DNA from 2 places in the Citrobacter braakii genome. Region 2 is predicted to be linked to the other one. Evidence: predicted binding sites of a transcription regulator. Region 2 holds the regulator's gene; the other holds the start of a gene.
The links. The regulator LexA, encoded in region 2, represses DNA repair genes until DNA is damaged. The targets are predictions, from matches to a motif close to TNCTGTATGTACATACAGNA.
Positions count from the first base shown of each region.

Region 1 (8,128 bases), 1.3 Mb from region 2:
GCCACTAATAACATCAATGCTGCATAAAAGCTCGGTTGCTTATTTGTGCTTACCATGTTATTTTCCCGCTATTAATATGTTTTTATAGAATCAAACGCATTCTCTAAGTCCGCGATTAACACCTCTGGAGATTCCTGTCCAATTGAAATCCTAATTAAACCAGGCGCCATCCCATCTTTGCATATTACATCCTGGTTATAACCGCGATTTGGAGAAATAATCAGGCTTTCATATCCCCCCCAACTGCACCCCGGTTTGAAAATTCTACAACTATCAATAATGGCTTTAACTTTTTCAAAACTGCCATCTTTAAGTTCAAAACTAATGAGACCAGAAGTACCAAACATTTGTTGTGAAACAATTTCACGTTGTTTTGCATCTGCCATAAGGGGGTGACAGATATTCTCAACCTCTGCTCTGCTATTGAGAAAAGTAAGAATTGCATAGGTATTATTCTGATGTTGTCTCATGCGCAGCGGCAACGTTCGTAAACCGCGAATCACTAGCCATGCACTATCCGGGGCCAGCACTGCGCCAAGAAGCTGATGTGAAAAATCACGAATAATATCAAGATAGACTTTTGCGCCTACCACAGCACCCGCCGTTAAATCACTGTGACCGCCGATATATTTAGTACAAGAGTGGAGCACTAAATCGAAACCAAGAGTCAATGGCTTTTGGAAGAGTGGCGTAGCCCATGTATTATCAATGGCAGTAATAATATTATTCTCTTTCGCCAACTCTGCTATCATCTGCAGATCCACAACTCGCATGGTCATTGTTCCTGGGGATTCCGTGTATATCATGCGAGTATTCGGCTTTATTTTCTGCCGAATATCCTCGACATCGCCACTGAGAACAATGTCATAGTCAATACCAAAGCGTTGTTGCATTTGCTTCACCAGCACAACTGTTGGACCATAAACATTATTCACCAGAATAATATGGTCACCACTTTTCAGCAGGCCAAACAATGTTGCGCTTATCGCGCCCATGCCCGAGCCAAAAACTTTGCAGGCCGCGCCACGCTCCAACGCTGCCAGTTTATGCTCTAACAGTTCCGTTGTTGGGTTAAGCCCCCGGGAATAGATGTACCGTTCAGCTTCGTGCTGCATATCATCACAGTATTGCTGATAGCTCTGCTGCACAAACAGACTGGTTTTTACTAGCGGAGGGCTGACTGCACCAAAATTTTTCTGGTGTTGTTCACCAACTCCAGAACATATCATGGCGTCCTGAACGGCATAATCATTCTCAGCGTAATTGCATATTATCTCTTTCATAATTTTCCTTTATATTTTCGTCAGGGAAATTTCTATAACAGGACAATTATAAAAAAAAGGAACAATGACAGCCTTTTGCTTGCTGCCAAAATGCTGAAAGAATCGTCAGAAATGTAAAGAATAAAACGATGAGATTCACAAAGCTGAAAAACAAAAATCAATTCAGCAAAGAATCAATTAGAGTGAGTGCATTAATTTTAAGAATAATAAATGGCAATAGAAAAACGAATACTATAATTATAAATGATAATACATTCTGTATTTTTCCAATCGCCATGGCATTTACGCGATGGCGAATTGGAAAGTGGAAACAATCTTACGATGCCGCGATAAACAACTCGCGCAGCTGATGCAACTGGTCGCGGATCGTCGCAGCCTCTTCAAATTCAAGATTCTGCGCATGCTGCATCATCTGCCCTTCCAGCTCATGAATCTTCTGCTGCAGCGCTTTTGGCGTCATATCCAGTTCGACAATTTCAGACTTCGCGCCTGCGCGTGACTTCCCTTTGCCTTTCGCCTTAGTCTTCGCAATATTCTGACCCAGCGCCAGAATATCGACCACTTTCTTGTTCAGCCCCTGCGGCGTAATACCGTGTTCTTCGTTGTAGAGCTGCTGTTTCTCACGACGGCGTTCAGTTTCACCTATCGCCTTAGCCATTGAGGCGGTAATTTTGTCACCGTAGAGAATAGCCTTCCCGTTGATATTACGCGCCGCACGGCCGATGGTCTGAATAAGCGAACGTTCAGAACGCAGGAACCCTTCTTTGTCTGCGTCCAGAATCGCCACCAGTGAGACCTCAGGCATGTCCAGACCCTCACGTAACAGGTTGATACCCACCAGCACGTCAAACTCGCCCAGACGCAGGTCACGAATGATTTCCATACGTTCCACGGTATCGATGTCTGAGTGCAGATAGCGCACCCGCTCACCGTGCTCTTCGAGGTATTCGGTGAGATCCTCTGCCATCCGTTTCGTGAGCGTAGTGACCAGCACACGTTCGTTAATCGCCGCACGGATGCGGATCTCAGACAGCAGATCGTCAACCTGCGTCGCCACCGGGCGTACCTCAATGATAGGATCCAGCAGGCCGGTCGGTCGTACTACCTGATCGACGACGTCATCACCGGATTTCTCCAGTTCATAGTTGCCCGGCGTCGCTGAGACGTAGATGGTCTGCGGGGCCAGCGCTTCAAACTCTTCAAATTTAAGCGGACGGTTATCCAGCGCCGACGGTAGACGGAATCCGTATTCGACCAGAGTCTCTTTACGCGCCCGGTCACCACGATACATACCGCCAATTTGCGGGATAGTGACGTGGGATTCATCCACCACCAGCAGGCCGTCGGCAGGCAGGTAATCAAACAACGTCGGCGGCGGCTCGCCGGGGCCACGCCCGGACAGATAGCGGGAGTAGTTTTCAATCCCCGAGCAGTAACCCAGCTCATTCATCATTTCCAGATCGAACTGCGTACGCTGACTTAGCCGCTGTTCTTCCAGCAGTTTGTTATTTGCCAGCAGGACCTTACGCCGCTCTGCCAGCTCAACTTTGATTTCTTCCATCGCCTGCACGATACGTTCGCGCGGCGTCACGTAGTGCGTTTTAGGATAGATGGTGTAGCGCGAAATCGTGGATTCAACCTGCCCGGTAAGCGGGTCAAACAGCGATAAACGTTCGACCTCTTCATCAAACAGTTCCACGCGCAGCGCAATGTCGTCGGATTCAGCCGGGAAAATGTCGATCACTTCACCACGCACGCGGAAGGTTCCGCGCTGAAATGCCTGATCGTTGCGGGTATATTGCAGTTCCGCCAGGCGGCGCAGGATCGCACGCTGGTCGATAATCATCCCCACCGTCAGATGCAGCATCATTTTCAGATACAGATCCGGATCGCCCAAACCATAGATAGCGGAAACTGACGCGACAACGACGACATCCCGACGTTCCAGCAGCGCTTTGGTCGCCGACAGACGCATCTGCTCAATATGTTCGTTAACCGAGGCATCCTTCTCGATGAAGGTGTCAGAACTTGGAACGTAGGCTTCCGGTTGATAATAGTCGTAGTAGGAGACGAAATACTCCACCGCGTTATCCGGGAAGAACTCTTTCATCTCACCGTACAACTGCGCGGCCAGCGTCTTATTGGGAGCCAGCACCATGGTAGGCCGCTGCAAGTCCGCAATTACGTTAGCGATGGTGAATGTCTTCCCCGAGCCCGTCACCCCCAGTAGCGTCTGATGCGCCAGACCATCCTCCAGCCCTTCTTCCAGACGGCGAATAGCCTCAGGCTGATCGCCAGAGGGTTTAAAAGCGGAATTTAGTTTGAACGGTTTACTCATGAGCAGCTACCTGAAGCAATGGGCGGGCAGGTGTGTAATTTTACTCGCAGTCGTATATTTTGCCAGTAAAATATACTGGATGAAAAAACAGTAACGCACCAGAATATTTCTGATACGCCATCAGAATGACCGTGACCGCAGGCTAAAATTTGGCCTCAGACAAGATAAAACACCAGCAAAAACGTGTTATCCCCAAAGCAATGACTTTTTTAACATTTGTCAAGCCGCCCGATGAAAGTTTTGTGGCAACGCATGACACTTCTGCGACAGCCATTGATTTTATCTAACATTCTGTAATTTAATGACTATTATCCCGAGCCGTCTTTCGCATCAATTTAGTCGCAGGCCGCGTCTTCTCTCGCTTACATTGTGTTTTCTAACTCTAATACACAAGGTTATCCACAGGAATAGTGGATAACTGCCTCCAGCCCGTATGGACTGTAGCCTGGCAAAAACGCCCTCACTCCCTTTTCCGGAGGGATAAAAAAAATTTATCGCTATTTTTTGATATTTATCAGCTAACGAAGCGGCCTGGAATGGCCGGGATCTTGCTCGCATTTTCATCATTTTCTTGCCTGCACCATTACGACACCGCCAGGCACTGGCAATGTGCACAAAACAACGCCAGCCCTCCGGCCAGCCAGACGTTACCGCCTGCGCGGCACACTCTCCTGCTGTTTTTTGACCCCAATCCCTCTTCTGGCAAGAGAATTGCAATTTTCTTCCGACGACCTGTACGTGGGGCGGATAGCATCATGCTGGAGGAATCTATGTTGAGTCTTCGCGCAGTGAATCATTATTACGGTAATCAACACTCCCTATGGGATGTGGATCTCGACCTGCTGCCCGGTAAATGTACCGGTGTGCTGGGGCTTCCAGGGATGGGAAAGACTACGCTGACCAATTGCATTATCGGCAATTTACCGATCGAAAGCGGCACCATGTTCTGGCATCAGGCTGGCGCGCCGCCGCGCGACCTGAGTCCCATTCCGGCGGCAAATCGCATCGCGCTGGGCATTAACTACGTTTCACAAGAGAGACGGATTTTTTCGCAATTGACGGTAGAGGAAAATCTGCATATTGCGCGCCAGGCGGTTGAGGAAAGCGAAACGATGAACAGCAGTGATATTTACCGCCTGTTTCCACAGTTGTTCGTACTGCGTCAGGCCAAAGGGGCGGCATTATCGGAAGATGATCAGCACCAGCTTGCGCTCGCCAGCGCGCTGGTCACACGCCCGCGCCTGCTGATCCTCGATGAGCCCACGCGGGGAAGTGGCCAGGCATATATCCACAAGCTGGGAAACCTGGTGGTAAGGTTAAGCCAGGAGCTCGGCATCGCCATAATGCTCGCGGAGCAGAGCCTGCCGTTTATTCGTCGGGTCGCTGACTGCTACTGCCTGTTATACCGTGGGCGCAGCGTGGCTCAGGGACAAATCACACAGCTCAGCAACCCGCTAATCAACGATTGGTTGACGCCACAGACAAAACGCTAAGATCGATATAACGTCCTGTCGATGCCCGCTCCGGCTCTTCTGCCAGCCAGGGAATTTCCCCCAGCAGCGGAGCCGCAAGCATACGCCTGAGCGTTGCCATATATTCAGCATGACGCTTGCCAGGTGGCGTCACATCATTGGCGACCCATCCGGCAAGCGTCAGTCCGGCCTGCTGCACCGCCTGGGCGGTCAGCACAGCGTGGTTGATGCACCCGAGCTTAACGCCAACCACCAGAATAACCGGCAGCTGCTCTGTTTTTACCCAATCAGCAAAACTCAGCGTTGGCGAAAGCGGCGTAAACCAACCGCCGGCACCTTCCACCAGCACCCAGTCAGCCTGTTGTTCCAGCGCGCGTAAACCCGCAGACATTACTGAGGCCTGAATGGGGCGACCTTCGTCCGCGCTGATGATATGCGGTGAGGTAGGTTCCGCGAAGGTATAGGGGTTGATAGCCGCATAATCCACCGTCACAACGCTGTTGCGCTGTAATGCCAGGGCATCGCTATTACGCAGACCTTCAACCGTCATTTCACTGCCCGACGCCACTGGCTTATAGCCGACGGTTCGCAATCCCCTCTGCCCCGCCGCCTGTAGCAACGCGCAGCTGGCGATAGTTTTCCCCACTTCGGTATCCGTCCCGGTGACAAAAAAAGTGTTAGTCACGTTGAATCACTCCCAAAAATAGATGATAGGTCAGCGGATATTTCCCCTGCTGGAAGGGCCAGGCTAGCTGTAGCTGGCGCAGCTGTGAGCGGGTCAGTACGCGCGGCTCGCGGCCATCATGCAAATGCGTCGCGCCAATGCCCTTCAGCGAGCGCATGGCGCTCAGCGCATCGTCAAACCACAGCGTGACGGCATGAGACTGGTATTCAACGTCCCACCCATGCAGGGCGTTTTCCAGTTGATCCACGGGCAAAAAACGATTGGCGTGCTCCCGCTCATCAACCGCTCGCCACGCCTGACGAAGCTCCGGCATTGACCCCTGCGCCAGGGTACTAAACGCCACCGTCCCGCCAGGACGCACCACCCGGTAAAGCTCACGTAACGCGCCGCGCAGATCGCTGCACCACTGTACGGCCAGATTGCTCCAGGCGAGGTCGAAAGTAGCAGCAGCCTGCGGAATGGCTTCAATATCTGCCAGCAAATAGCGGTGGGCGACATCGTGACGCTGTGCTTCAGTCAGCATTTGCGCCGACAGATCCAGCGCGCAGACCTCGCTCCCCTGCTCCCGCCAGTAACGGCTCATACGCCCGGGTCCGCAGCCCGCATCTAAAACCTGAGAGAATGCCCGACCATCGAGTCGCGCCAGTAACGCATCGGCGCTCTGACGCTGGAGTTCCGCGTGTTGCTCATAGTGAGTAGCCGCGCGGCCAAACGCGGCAGCAATCGCCTGCTTATTGACCTGCGCCATGCAGCACCTCCAGTAAGCGATCGATATCCTGGACTTCATGCGCCTGGGTCAGCGTAAGCCGCAGCCTGGCCGTACCAACCGGCACCGTCGGTGGGCGAATAGCCGTCACCCAGCATCCCTGTTGACGTAATGCCTCCGCCAGTTGCAAGGCTTTATGATTGTCGCCCACGATCAGTGGCTGAATGGCGCTGTCTGACTGCGCCAGCGTTAAGTCCGGCGTATTCACCCCAGCGCGAAAACGCTGGATCAGCATCGCCAGTTTTTCTCTGCGCTCATCGCCTTCGCGGCTGCGGATCACCTCCAGCGCGGCGCGCAAGGCCTGGGCCTGGGCCGGAGGCATACTGGTGCTGTAGATCAGATGACGGGCAAACTGCAGCAGATAATCGGCCACGCTGTCTGAGCACAAGATTGCCGCGCCGCTGACGCCAAACCCTTTGCCAAACGTGACCACTAACAGCTCGGGTTTCACCTGCTGTCGGGAGCACGAACCGCGCCCTTCCTCACCGCTCACGCCAATCCCGTGCGCATCATCCACCAGCAACCACGCGCCCTGCCGCTCTGCTACCGCGTGAATTTCCGCCAGCGGTGCGCTATCGCCATCCATGCTGAACACACCTTCAGTGACCACGAGTTGTTGCCCCGGACAGGGGGTGGTCAGCAGACGTTCCAGATGTTGGGGATCGTTATGGGTAAAGCGACGTAGCACGGCAGGGCTATGGCTGGCAGCCTCCAGCAGTGAGGCATGGCTGAGCCGGTCAGCAACAATCCGGTCCTCTTTGCCCATCAGCGCGGCAATAACCGCCTGATTAGCGGCAAAACCGGAGATAAACAGTAGCGCCCGTGAATAGCCGAGCCATTGCGCCAGCTCATCCTCCAACGCCTGATGAGCAACGGAATAACCGCTGACATGACCCGAGCCGCCGCTGCCGACGCCAAAACGCTCAGCGCCTTGCTGCCACGCGCAGATAATATGCGGATGGTGGCTTAAGCCAAGGTAGTCGTTGCTGGAAAAATTCAGGTATTGGCGACCGTCGGCCTGCAGCCAGCGACCGGCACCCTGCGTCACCGCATAGCGCCGACGCAGCGCATCAGCACGACGACGCGCCGTTAACGCATCGTCTATTTTTTGCTGCCAGGTCATACGGTTGCCGCGTTGTAGTATTCGTCGGTATCCGGGGTACGCAGCGCCTGCTCCAGGCGTTGCTGCTGTTCGTTATCACCCGCCAGCACCGCCGTTTGCTGCGGATTGAGACCCAGCTTGCGAAACAACAGCAAATCCTTATCTTCGTTCGGGTTCGGCGTGGTCAGCAGTTTGCAGCCGTAGAAAATCGAGTTAGCCCCGGCCATAAAGCACATCGCCTGGGTTTGTTCGTTCATCTGCTCGCGTCCGGCTGAAAGACGGACATATGAAGTCGGCATCATGATCCGCGCCACGGCGATAGTACGAATAAAATCAAAGGCATCCACATCGTCGTTATCGGCAAGCGGCGTGCCTTTCACTTTCACCAGCATGTTGATCGGCACGCTTTCTGGCGGCGTTGGCAGATTCGCTAATTGCAGCAACAGACCCGCGCGGTCGGTCACCGTTTCCCCCAGTCCCAC
Region 1 is NZ_CP045771.1:4,282,994-4,291,121, forward strand. It holds gene nhaC (Na+/H+ antiporter NhaC) at 1-56, opposite strand, end outside; gene GFC06_RS20245 (trans-sulfuration enzyme family protein) at 72-1,283, opposite strand; gene uvrB (excinuclease ABC subunit UvrB) at 1,600-3,621, opposite strand; gene GFC06_RS20255 (ATP-binding cassette domain-containing protein) at 4,392-5,114, shown strand; gene bioD (dethiobiotin synthase) at 5,080-5,778, opposite strand; gene bioC (malonyl-ACP O-methyltransferase BioC) at 5,771-6,526, opposite strand; gene bioF (8-amino-7-oxononanoate synthase) at 6,510-7,667, opposite strand; gene bioB (biotin synthase BioB) at 7,664-8,128, opposite strand, start outside.
Region 1: a site for LexA is predicted at 3,695-3,714, ahead of uvrB (excinuclease ABC subunit UvrB). Genes of this name have one in related genera too.

Region 2 (8,128 bases):
CAGATAAAGGCCAGGGAAAGCCCACGCAGCGCGAGAAAAACGGTTAACGCCAGCCACAAACCATGATTTCCCAGCAACGGTAAAGCCAGTAGCGTTAATGCGAACCCTGCTGCGGCAACGGCCATACTGTTGCGCATTTCTGCAGCCCGTGTCGCTCCAATAAACATACCGTCGAGCAGATAACACCACACTCCCACCAGCGGCAAAACCACCTGCCAGAAAAGATAGCGATCGGCCAACAGTTGGATTTGCGGCAGCGAGGTCAGCAGCGCAACAATCTGCTCGCCAAACAGGGCGTAAACCAGCGAAAACAGAATAGCCACAATACCGGACTGTCGACAGGCCGCCCGCCAGACATCAAGCAACTGGCTGCCATCCCTCGCCCCATAGGCCTGACCCGAATGCGCTTCCACAGCATAGGCAAATCCATCCAGCGCGTAGGCGGTAAACGTCAGCAGAGTCATCAGAACGGCGTTAACCGCGATGATGTCGCCTCCCAAACGCGCGCCCAGAACCGTAATGGCCCCAAAGCAGAGCTGTAGCAGCAGCGAACGCAGCATGATGTCGCGGTTGAGCGCCAGTAAACGACGGAAGTTGCCACGCCACGCCAGCTTCAACATTGCCAGCGAAATTCCACGCATATGCAGGACTTTGCGTACCATCATCAGGCCAATCAGCAGCGTGGCATATTCGGCAATCACCGTCGCCAACGCCGCCCCCTGCACGTTCATATGCAGGCCCATTACCAGCCATAAATCGAGCACAATGTTGAGAATATTTCCGACAATCAACAGGATAACTGGCGCGCGCGCATACTGAACGCCAAGCAGCCAGCCGAGCAGCACCAGATTCGCCAGCGACGCGGGTGCGCTTAACCAGCGGATTTCCAGAAAACGTCGGGCCTGCTCCAGTACCGCCTCACTTCCGCCGACAATGTGCAGAGCCAGATCGATAATCGGCGTACGGAACAGTGCGATAAGCAGCCCCGCGCCCAGCGCCAGCAATAGCGGCTGCACCAACGCGCGCGCCAGCGCCTGCGGATTTTTCGCGCCAAATGCCTGCGCGGTAAGGCCGGTGGTACTCATGCGCAAAAAAAGCAGCAGCATAAAGAGAAAGCTGGTCGCCGTGGCGCCAACAGCAACGCCGCCAAGATAGACCGGACTGTCCAGATGACCAATCACCGCGGTGTCCACCAGTCCCAACAGGGGAACGGTGATATTGGAGAAGATCATCGGTAAGGCGAGGTGCCAGAGTGCTTTATCAGAAGAGGTAAAGAAAGGCATACAGGAGAGCCTGAGAAGAAGTTAGATATACTGAAAAAAGATGCTGTGTAGGCCCGGTAAGCGTAGCGCCACCGGGCAAGTTGCCGGATAGCGACGTAAACGTCTTATCCGGCCGACAGGTAATCAACAGAAAATTACAGCCATTCACCGTTACGAATGACGCCTACCGCCAACCCTTCAATAGTGAAGTTTTGCTCGCGCAGGTCGACAACAATAGGTTTAAATTCGCTGTTTTCAGGCAGGAGTTCAACCTTGTTGCCCTGCTTTTTCAGGCGCTTAACGGTGACTTCGTCGTCGATACGGGCAACAACAACCTGACCGTTACGCACATCCTGAGTTTTATGCACAGCCAGTAAATCACCGTCCATAATACCGATGTCTTTCATCGACATACCGCTAACGCGCAGCAGAAAATCGGCGTTCGGTTTGAACAGTGAAGGATCGACCTGATAGTGGCCTTCGATGTGCTGCTGCGCCAGCAGTGGCTCGCCTGCCGCTACGCGTCCGACAAGCGGTAACCCTTCTTCTTCTTCCTGCAGCAGTCGAATACCGCGCGATGCGCCGGATACAATTTCAAGAACGCCTTTACGCGCAAGCGCTTTCAGGTGTTCTTCAGCGGCGTTTGGGGAACGGAACCCCAAACGCTGCGCGATCTCCGCACGCGTCGGTGGCATACCTGTCTGGCTGATGTGATCCCTAATGAGATCAAACACCTCTTGCTGCCTGGCCGTTAACGCTTTCATTCCGCCCCCTGGGTGTATATACAGTTATGCTGTGAGTATATACAGCTAAAGGTGATTTTGGAACCGCAAACTGCACAAAAAACAGGAGATTTATGCAGTTGTGGAATCTTTATCGCAAATGCGACCACAACAGGATGCCCCAGGTGATCAGAGCGACAAAAATAGACAGCAATACCGCTGCCGAGCCCATATCTTTCGCCCGACCGGAAAGTTCGTGATACTCAGAGCCAATACGGTCAACCACCGCCTCAATCGCACTGTTGAGGATTTCAACGATCATCACCAGCATCACGGAACCAATCAACAGCACGCGGGTAATGGCGTCGACGTCCAGCCAGCAGGCGATGGCTACGCCCAACAGTACGGCAACGCTTTCCTGGCGGAATGCCGCCTCATTGATCCATGCGGCGCGAAAACCTTTCCAGGAATAGCCTGCAGCTTTGATAATTCGGGTGAATCCAGTGGTATTATTGGCCATCAAAAAGAACCTTTTTACATTATTAGCGTCAATGTCATTGTAACGTTACCCCGTTTGTTTCAGGGTGTGGCAAAGCAGCGCGAAGTATGACCGGATACACCAGAAATTCACTAAACTTTCTGATATCCTTGCAGCGCATTTGCATTATTAACCAGAGGCTTTACATCGTTTATGTCCGGCTGGCCACGAATTTACTACAAATTACTGAATTTACCATTAAGCGTCCTGGTAAAAAGCAAGTCTATTCCGGCAGAACCTGCCCCGGAATTGGGGCTCGATACTTCGCGTCCCATTATGTACGTCCTACCGTACAATTCAAAAGCAGACTTGCTGACGCTGCGTGCCCAATGTCTGGTGCACGATCTCCCGGATCCCCTGGAACCGCTGGAGATAGACGGAACTCTGCTGCCGCGCTACGTGTTTATTCACGGCGGCCCGCGCGTGTTCACCTATTACACGCCGAAAGAAGAGTCCATTAAGCTGTTCCATAACTATCTCGACTTGCATCGCAGCAATCCAGACCTGGATGTGCAAATGGTGCCGGTTTCGGTGATGTTTGGCCGTGCGCCTGGGCGTGAAAAAGGCGAGGTCAATCCGCCGCTGCGCATGCTGAACGGCGTACAGAAATTCTTTGCTGTGTCCTGGCTGGGTCGCGACAGTTTTGTCCGCTTCTCCCCATCGGTCTCCCTGCGTCGCATGGCGGACGAACACGGTACGGATAAAATCATCGCTCAGAAGCTGGCTCGCGTGGCGCGCATGCACTTTGCTCGTCAGCGTCTGGCCGCAGTCGGCCCGCGCCTCCCTGCCCGCCAGGACCTGTTCAATAAGCTGCTGGCCTCAAAAGCTATCGCTCGCGCGGTAGAAGATGAAGCGCGCAGTAAAAAAATCTCCCACGAAAAAGCGCAGCAAAATGCCATTGCGCTGATGGAAGAGATTGCCGCCAACTTCTCCTACGAGATGATTCGTCTGACAGACCGTATTCTGGGCTTTACCTGGAACCGTCTGTATCAGGGGATTAACGTTCACAATGCGGAGCGTGTACGTCAGTTGGCGCACGATGGGCACGAAATCGTCTATGTTCCGTGCCACCGCAGCCATATGGACTATATGCTGCTGTCGTACGTTCTGTACCACCAGGGGCTGGTTCCGCCGCACATCGCTGCCGGTATCAACCTGAACTTCTGGCCAGCAGGTCCGATTTTCCGTCGTCTGGGCGCGTTCTTTATTCGTCGTACCTTCAAGGGCAACAAGCTCTATTCCACCGTTTTCCGCGAATACCTGGGCGAGTTGTTCAGCCGCGGCTACTCGGTTGAATACTTTGTCGAAGGAGGCCGTTCACGTACCGGGCGTCTGCTCGACCCGAAAACCGGCACGCTGTCGATGACCATTCAGGCGATGCTGCGCGGCGGTACGCGTCCGATTACCCTCGTACCCATCTACATCGGCTACGAGCACGTAATGGAAGTGGGCACGTACGCGAAAGAGCTGCGTGGCGCGACGAAAGAGAAAGAGAGTTTGCCGCAAATGCTGCGTGGCTTGAGCAAGCTGCGTAATCTGGGTCAGGGTTATGTCAACTTTGGCGAACCGATGCCATTGATGACTTACCTCAACCAGCATGTACCGGAGTGGCGTGAATCGATCGATCCTATCGAGTCCATCCGTCCGGCCTGGCTGACGCCGACGGTGAATAGCATTGCCGCCGATCTGATGGTACGCATTAACAATGCAGGCGCGGCCAATGCCATGAACCTGTGCTGTACCGCGCTGTTGGCCTCCCGCCAGCGCTCTCTGACCCGTGAGCAACTGACTGAACAGCTCGACTGCTATCTGAGTCTGCTGCGCAACGTGCCGTATGCGGCAGATTGTACGGTTCCTGCGCAGAGCGCCAGTGAATTGATCGACCATGCCTTACAGATGAATAAGTTTGAGGTCGAGAAAGACACCATCGGTGACATCATCATTCTGCCGCGCGAGCAGGCGGTATTGATGACCTATTACCGCAACAACATTGCGCATATGCTGGTTCTGCCTTCGTTAATGGCAGCCATTGTGACTCAGCATCGTCGTATTTCACGCGCCGCGCTACAGCAGCATATTGATGCGCTGTATCCGATGCTGAAAGCAGAGCTGTTCTTACGTTGGGAGCGTGATGAACTCACCGGAGTGATTGACGAACTGGCCAGCGAAATGCAGCGCCAGGGACTGATCGCCCTGAACGATGACGAACTGCATATCAATCCGGCCCGCTCCCGTACGCTACAGCTGTTGGCGGCAGGTGCTCGCGAGACGTTGCAACGCTACGCCATTACCTTCTGGCTGCTGAGCGCGAACCCGTCTATCAACCGTGGCACGCTGGAGAAAGAGAGCCGCACCGTGGCGCAACGCCTCTCCGTACTGCACGGCATTAACGCGCCGGAATTCTTCGATAAAGCCGTGTTCAGCTCTCTGGTGCTGACGCTGCGTGACGAGGGATTCATCAGCGATACCGGAGATGCCGAACCGGAAGAGACGATGAAGATCTATCAGATGTTGGCCGAACTGGTCACGTCAGATGTGCGTCTGACCATCGAGAGTGCCACACAGGGCGAGTAAGCATAAAAAAACCGGTCGAAATGAAATGACCGGTTTTTTATTTTGCAGGCTAAGCCAAACTCAAAAATGCCAGTAGCTCATCGCCAGCCCTAAGAACAGCACCAGACCGACGTAGTTATTGTTCATAAACGCTTTAAAACAGGCATCACGCTCGCGATTGACGATCAGTTTCTGCTGATATACAAACAGCGCGCCGGCCACCAGCAGAGACCAGTAATAACCCAGTCCCAGCCCGTTTAGCCAACCCACCAGCGCCATCAGCACCAGTACGCCCACCTGCAGGATACCAATGATCAGCTTGTCGTTTTGACCGAACAGAATCGCGGTCGATTTAATGCCGATCTTCAGGTCATCATCGCGGTCAACCATCGCATATTGGGTGTCGTAGGCCACCGCCCAGAGAATATTGGCAAGGAACATCAGCCAGCAGCTCAGCGGTACGGACTCGCTCACGGCGGCGAACGCCATCGGGATCGACCAGCCAAACGCCGCCCCCAGCACCACCTGCGGCAGGTGCGTATAGCGTTTCATGAACGGGTAAACCCACGCCAGCGCTAACGCCGCAACGGACAACAAAATGGTCATCGTGTTGAGCGTCAAAACCAGCAGGAAGGCCAGCAGTACCAATACGACGAACAGCGTTCGGGCCTCTTTTTCAGTGACGGCCCCGCTCGGCAGCGGGCGATTTGCGGTGCGTTTAACGTGTCCGTCAAATTTCCTGTCGGCATAATCATTCACCACGCAGCCGGCAGCGCGCATTAACCAAACGCCAGCAACAAAAACCGCCAGGATCCACAATTGCGGCATGCCTGGGGTTGCCACCCACAATGCCCACAGCGTAGGCCAGAGCAGCAGTAAGGCACCGATTGGCTTATCCGTACGCATCAAGCGGTGAAATGCCAGCAGCTTATTCTGCGTCAGACTCCACTCCATCTTTATCTTCCTCTCAGTACAACGGCGATGCAGGTAGAAAAAGCTCGGTAAGCATCAGCGGCTTACCGCTCAGCCGCAGGCGGGAACGGCGCCCCCACAGCGCTGCATCGCGGCCAATCTCAATAAAATCTCGGGTCAATGTCGATGATGTAAACAGGTAACGTCCGAGCGGGGTTTTCCCCAGATTTTGTAAGGCCAGCTCAGGGCCGCACAAGGTTGATTCAGGCACCACGGTCCGCCCGGCAAGCCAGGGTTCACCATCCGCGCATAACAGGATTTCACGTAACCAATAACGGGACTCTTTAGGCAGCAGCGGCAGCTCTTCAGGCACCTCATTTTGCCCAACGAATGCTTCGCGAATCAACGTTACGGTGACCTGTTTTCCCTGCTGCTCAAAACGTTTAGTCATGGAATCTTCCAGTAACAACCAGTCGAGCAGTTGGGCGTCCAGCGCCGGGATCGCATCAAAATAACGCAGCGCACGCAGTTGCGTTAACGCAGGGTGTGGCATGCCTTACTCTCCGATTTATAACTTGAAGGCATTGTATCGCAGAAAATGCATTACGGGGTGAGCAAACACAATTAAGTGATCGCCAGAGCAACATAAGTGTAACAATTAGCACCGAAGGATAAAAAAAGGTGCGCCAGGAGACGCACCAGTTGTTGCAAAATCAACAATGCGGGGCGATGTTTACCCCTTGCCTTTTACACTGCTGATAAAGGTGGATCGGGCAGATTTGGATCCCAGACGCTCAGCTTCATCAAGCAGCTTCAGCGCTTTATCGACATCGCCTTTCGCAACGGCATCCTTAATGCCCTGGTTAAAATAACTTTCCGTGTCGTTCAGCATCGGCTCACTTTTCTTCACCGGTTGTGGCGCTGGAGCAGCAACGGCTGCTGCCGGAGCCGCATAGGTCACCGCAGGTGCGGCGGTATTGCCCACCGTGACAGGACCAGGGCCGGATGAACCAAACAGCGGCCCGACCAGAACACTGGAGGAGGAGCTGGTTTTGACTTTCAGTTTCAGTAAACCGTCGGTGGTATGACGGGCGATCGGGTCTGGAATATCCGGAATAGCGTTACCTACGCCCTTGGCATAGGCTTTTGCCGGGTCAAGCAGGGTTGTGGTCTGCTGGAGATCTTTATCAGTGGTAAAGACCAAAACATAGAGTTTTTGCTGACCCAGCGCTGGCGTCAGACGCATTACCCCTTCCAGACGATCGGCACTCATCACGCCGGGCTCCTGGTAGGTAAAATAGCTGCTGGGGAAGAACGCAGATGGCGTCATGTTTTGGTCAAGAATTAATACGTTTGGCGCAAATACGCTGGTTTGTTTATTCACTTCACTGGACAGCGTCAGGGTGAGCTCGCCAATATTCGCCGGGACGCTATACGCAGCGACCGGGCCAGTAATACCGGCGACATCCAGACGCTGACCCGCTGTCGCAAGCGGCGAAGACTGGGTTTTGGATTGATCAACAGGCGTCCAGGTTAACTGCTGCAGCGCCGCAGTGGGAATAGATGGGGCCGCGGTGGTGTTCTGCGGAACAATATTCACATCGGCCAGGCTGATGCCAGGAGCGCTGGCAAATAACCCTGCAGATAAACAAAGGGCAACGAGACTTTTCTTCATTTTCATTGTTATCACCTCAGATAGCATGGGTTCAGCGGTAGCCAGGCAATAGCGCGCTAAACCGTAATCAAGAGGGGCTTGCGCCCCTCTTTCGGTCTTTACGTCAGGTTAGTGCTGAATTACCACCAGATTTCCATCTGGGCACCGAAGGACCACTCATCGTTGTCGCCACGGCTGGTTGTGCTGAGGCCAGAGTTCGTTGCCGCTGCGAATTTGGTTACGTCGTTACCATTTTTGATGTAACCCCACTCTTCATCCCATTTTGCATAGGTTGCGAAGACGCGGATTGCCGGACGAGACCAGATGCTGTCACCCGCCTGCCATTGTTGGGCCAGGGTGATTTTGTACTGGCTGTTGCGATCGCTGGTCTGCTGAGATTTGACGTTGTCGTAACCGACTTCCAGCAGGGTGCTCATGATTGGCGTCCATTTATACATCGGGCGAATACCGACGGTGTACCATTCGG
Region 2 is NZ_CP045771.1:626,651-634,778, forward strand. It holds gene dinF (MATE family efflux transporter DinF) at 1-1,283, opposite strand, end outside; gene lexA (transcriptional repressor LexA) at 1,418-2,026, opposite strand; gene GFC06_RS02885 (diacylglycerol kinase) at 2,136-2,504, opposite strand; gene plsB (glycerol-3-phosphate 1-O-acyltransferase PlsB) at 2,676-5,096, shown strand; gene ubiA (4-hydroxybenzoate octaprenyltransferase) at 5,157-6,029, opposite strand; gene ubiC (chorismate lyase) at 6,043-6,540, opposite strand; gene malM (maltose operon protein MalM) at 6,721-7,668, opposite strand; gene GFC06_RS02910 (maltoporin) at 7,782-8,128, opposite strand, start outside.